Regions from separate parts of the Listeria marthii genome, predicted to be linked through region 2. Evidence: riboswitches for the same ligand, from Rfam matches in the RefSeq annotation. Region 2 holds a riboswitch; the other holds the start of a gene.

Region 1 (2,400 bases), on a different contig from region 2:
GCCACTTTAGCAAAACGCGTTCCGTCCGAAATCACATCCACTTCGCCGCTAATAATAACAACCGTGCTCCATTCGTTCGCCACTTTTTCAGCAATAGTCAGCACATCCGCCGACCCAACGCCCGCATCCACGCCTTTCGCTTCCCAAGCTTCTCCAGCAATCGCCGCCAGTTCCCCCGCATTTCCACGAATCGCCGCAAACTGAATTTCTGCCAACAATTCTTGCACCACTTTACGACGATATGAAGTCGCACCAACACCGACCGGATCAAGCACAACCGGAGTTCCCGCAACATTTGCCGCACGCCCAGCAATTTTCATCGCTTCCACCAGCTCACCGTCCAGCGTACCGATATTAATCACAAGCACATCCGCCATTTTCGCCAGTTCGGCCATTTCTTCTTTCGCAGAGGCCATAATCGGTGATGCTCCAATCGCTAGCAACCCATTAGCGGAATCATTCGCAACCACGATATTCGTAATATTATGCACCAACGGCCCTTTTTCTTGCACCTTTTCCAACGTCATAAAATCAAACATAATTCACACTCCCACGCCAATTTTGTTTTTTATAAGCCATCTCAAAAAACGCCCATTCCATTTCCACACTAATTTGAAAAGCCTGTTTCATCAGGGCAAGTTCCCGCGCATCCGCCACGCTCGCCGCCTGTTCCACCAACCACTTCTGCTGCAACACCACTTTTTGATAATTTTCATCCACATAACTATCCAACAACTCTTGATAAAATGGCTCCGAACTCCGCGCCCCTTCGTACTTTTTCCCCATATCCGCATAAAGCGCATAACACGGCAAAAGCGCCGCAATCGTCACCCCAAAACTACCAAAATCCGCCATCCGATAAAGATGAGAAGTATAATTATAAGCAGTCGGCGCCGGTTTTCGCTCGGAAAAATCTCGCTCCGTTAGTCCAACCCGCGGATAAAACTGTTCGCGCATCAACAACTCCGACTGCCGAAGTCTCTCCTGTACTTGCCGCATCTCCCCAACAAGTTCCGCCGTCCCCGCCTGCGTCACACTTTTCTCAATCACCTTCTCAAAATGCGACAAATAATAATCATCCTGCAACAGATAAAAATGAAACGCCTCCTTCTCAAGCGTCCCATCCGCCAAACTCCTCACAAACGGATGCCGCAACGTTTCTTGCCATAAATCCCCAACTTCTTCCTGAAAACCGTGAACAAACACTCAAACTCCTCCTTTTGCACAATAAAAAAAGCGCCCACTGTCTCTTAGCATAAGCAAAGAAACAGCAGCCGCGATAAATTTTCCGGTCACTTTCACATTCACTTCCCTACGCTTGCACTAACAAACAGGTTCAAAGGGTCAGAAAGCATTACCTTCCAATCTCAGCCAGAATCGGCCCCCCCAGTTTTTCTTATTAAGTTGCGTTTATCATAACATAGAGTTTTAACGCTGTAAATCCCCAAAAGAAATGAGCTCAAACCCATTTTCACGAAGCCAATCCCGCACTCGAACGTCACAAATCGTCGCAAGTTCTCGGCACCGCATCAACGTGTAGGAGGAATTATCCAACACAAATTGATCCAAAAATCCAACATCAAAATGCATCTCTGCGATTTCGTTTGGTGCCAGTTTTAGTAATCCAAAATCATCATTAAGGAAGTTCTCAACCGAAACACCGCCATTTGTGTATGGAAGCGCGCCTGATTCCAGCAGTTTAGTGATTGGCAAATAACCTTCCTGATTTGGCCATTTTTTATCACCGCTGTATTTTAAAGTGGTGTGAATCCCGAACTCGCGCGCGATATCAAAGAAAGCTTGGTCAACCGTTTCATCACCGATTGAGTGGCAGTCGATGTGCTCTGGGTAGTGACCAGTTAGCGCTTTGAACCGTTCCATTTGAGCGATGGTTTCCGTGCGCACATCTTCGTATTGGAATTTCAGTTCTGGGTTAGACCGGTAGTATTTAGAACGATGGAATTCCCCGTTTTCGTCGACAAGTGACGGGATTTCCGCCGGGTCCGCGCACGGTTTTCCGAGTAGGAAGTTTGTGTGTTGACCGATGAATAGGTCTGGGTGATCTTTTGCGAGAGCGATTGCGTGCTCGGCAGTTTCCAGGTTCGGCATGAGTAAAGTGGATGTGGTGATGCCGGTTTTGTAGCTTTCGATGATGCCGTGGTTGATGGCTTTGGATAGACCAAAATCGTCTGCGTCGATGATTAGTTTTGGCATGGGGAACCTCCTTAATAGATATTACTGGTCAATTAATTTTGCATAATTTTGATACTCAACTTCACTTATGGAGTCTGAAATCCCTATAAACTTTTCTATATTTTGTATCCGATATGACGTATATGGATGTGTCGATGCCAAGAAAGCTAGCAAACCTTTCCTCACATCTCCATCCGCCTTTTCAAG
Region 2 (2,400 bases):
TTATTACGATCGCCCATCATTGTTTGAGCTAATTGGCTTGATTCATACCAGAAATCATAGTTTCCGACATATAATTTAATTTTGCTGAAATCAAGATCCGCAATATGCGTACACACTTTGTTTAGGAAGTGACGGTCATGGGATACAACGATAACAGTATTATCAAAGTTGATTAAAAATTCTTCTAACCAATGAATCGCACGGATGTCCAGGTGATTGGTAGGCTCATCCAGAAGTAAGATATCTGGTTTACCGAATAAAGCTTGCGCAAGAAGCACTTTCACTTTTTCTCCACCAGTTAAATCTTTCATAAGTTTTCCGTGTAAGTCAGTAGGGATACCTAAGCCGTTTAATAAAACAGCAGCCTCAGATTCCGCTTCCCAACCATTTAATTCAGCAAATTCGCCTTCAAGTTCCGCAGCACGGATACCATCTGCATCGCTGAAATCTTCTTTCATGTAAATGGCATTTTTTTCGTCCATAATTTTGTATAGACGTTCATGTCCCATAATAACAGTGTTAAGAACAAGTTCATTATCATACTGGAAATGATCTTGGCGAAGGACAGCTAGACGCTCACCTGAACCAATATGCACATTACCACTTTGTGAATCAAGCTCGCCAGAAAGCACTTTTAGGAACGTTGATTTACCAGCACCGTTTGCGCCAATAAGACCGTAACAGTTACCTGGCAAAAATTTAATCGAAACATCTTCAAATAGCTTTTTATCGCCGTAGCGTAAGCCAACATTATTTACAGTTAACATTTTCTTCCTCCAATACTAAGTTACTTCTTCTTGAAATCAGAAAAAGCACAATTACTTCTATTTTAACATGGTTAGTGAAGCAAAGAAAGCATACACACATAAATAAATGTTATAATATGAAAATAAGGAGGAGAGCTGGATGGATTACGAGCAAACTTTACAAGAAAAAGTCGCGCTTTGTCTTACTTTACAAGCTGCCAAAGAAACTTTTCCGTTTGATAAAAAAACGCATGCCTTAACGGTTGGTGGTAAAATATTCGCACTGATACATTTATACCACGGGGATTTATATGTCAGCGTTAAATGTCAGCCTGAAAGAATTGATTTGTTGCGCGATGAATATTTGAGCATAAAACCAGGCTATCATTTAAATAAAAAGCATTGGATTACGCTTGTTATTAATGAAAAATACGATGTGGAAGCTGAAACTGAATTTGCGTTAATTCAAAATAGTTATCAGCTTATTTTTGATAAATTGCCGAAAAAAGCGCAAAATACTGTGAAATTTTCTGCAAATGACTAAAGAAAAGAAAAAATTCTTTACAAAAAAGAAGTGCATGCTATAATAATTGTTGTACGATAATTTCATAGACGTTACCACAGGGGGGGCTTCTTAGCTGAGATTGAGTCCACGTGTTTTTGGATTCTGACCCTTTGAACCTGTTCGTTAATACGAGCGTAGGGATTGTGGCGATTGCATTTCTAACCATAGAAACTGCTTTCTTCTGGGGTACGTTTTTGACCAAAAAGAAGAGGGGAGTTTATTTTTTATGCAAAACAAACGATTAATCATTTTACTTGAGTGTGCTATCTTTGCCGCAGTGGCGATGGTACTAAGTTTTATCCCGCTGGACATCGGCTCTAGTTTCTCGATTTCACTGGGAATGATTCCTATGTATGTGATTGCGATCCGCCGCGGTTTTTGGGCTGCTGGATTCGCTGGACTACTGTGGGGGTTACTACATTTTCTCACTGGGAAAGCCTATATTTTAATGCCGTCACAAGCATTTATTGAGTACATTTTAGCTTTCAGTTTTGTTGCGTTTAGTGGCGTATTCAGTAAGCAAGTTCGAAGCAATTTAGCTGCTAATCAACTTAAAAAGGCAATCCAATGGGCGTGGGGAACCATGATTATTGGTGGCGTTGCTAAATATTTTTGGCATTATGTTGCTGGCGTGTTATTCTGGGGGGCTTATGCTTTTCAAGGTTGGGGCGCTCAGCTGTTTTCGATTGTCATGAATGGGGCTAGCTGCTTGGCTACGGTCATTGTTGCTGGTATCGTCATCTCGATATTACTAAAAACCTCACCCAAATTATTCTTACCAAAATAACCACAAGGTCCGAGAGCATTTGCTTTTGGGCCTTTTTAAGTGTGTTATAATTAAATAAATACTATATTGCAGCTTATTACAATGCTCATTTTCACGATTAAAGTTTAGCATCGATGTCACACGTGCCACAAGTACGAAATCATCTTGTCTAGGAACTTCCGTTTGAATGTAACACTGTCTTTAAGCTGTTTTTTTTGTATTTAAAAAGTTTAAATCAGTACTCTTTAGGGAAAATATTTATCGATTGCCAATTTTTTGGTAGTGGTAAAGAAAAAATGGAGGTGTATAAGCGTGTTAAAATT

What was found. A riboswitch is a leader RNA that binds a small molecule or an ion and turns the genes downstream of it on or off. The one in region 2 is predicted to bind thiamine pyrophosphate.
Region 1: it holds a riboswitch for thiamine pyrophosphate, as region 2 does, so the genes downstream of both, tenA (thiaminase II) here and thiT (energy-coupled thiamine transporter ThiT) in region 2, are expected to answer to the same signal.

What each region holds. Positions count from the first base shown of each region.
Region 1 covers NZ_JAASWB010000005.1:101,409-103,808, reverse strand. Annotated here, with positions in the region: gene thiM (hydroxyethylthiazole kinase) at 1-539, opposite strand, end outside; gene tenA (thiaminase II) at 532-1,206, opposite strand; TPP riboswitch at 1,293-1,398, opposite strand; gene HCJ55_RS10585 (ChbG/HpnK family deacetylase) at 1,429-2,214, opposite strand; gene HCJ55_RS10580 (M48 family metalloprotease) at 2,236-2,400, opposite strand, start outside.
Region 2 covers NZ_JAASWB010000003.1:275,449-277,848, forward strand. Annotated here, with positions in the region: gene HCJ55_RS06725 (ABC-F family ATP-binding cassette domain-containing protein) at 1-767, opposite strand, end outside; gene HCJ55_RS06730 (MmcQ/YjbR family DNA-binding protein) at 907-1,290, shown strand; TPP riboswitch at 1,360-1,470, shown strand; gene thiT (energy-coupled thiamine transporter ThiT) at 1,538-2,098, shown strand; gene HCJ55_RS06740 (betaine/proline/choline family ABC transporter ATP-binding protein) at 2,390-2,400, shown strand, end outside.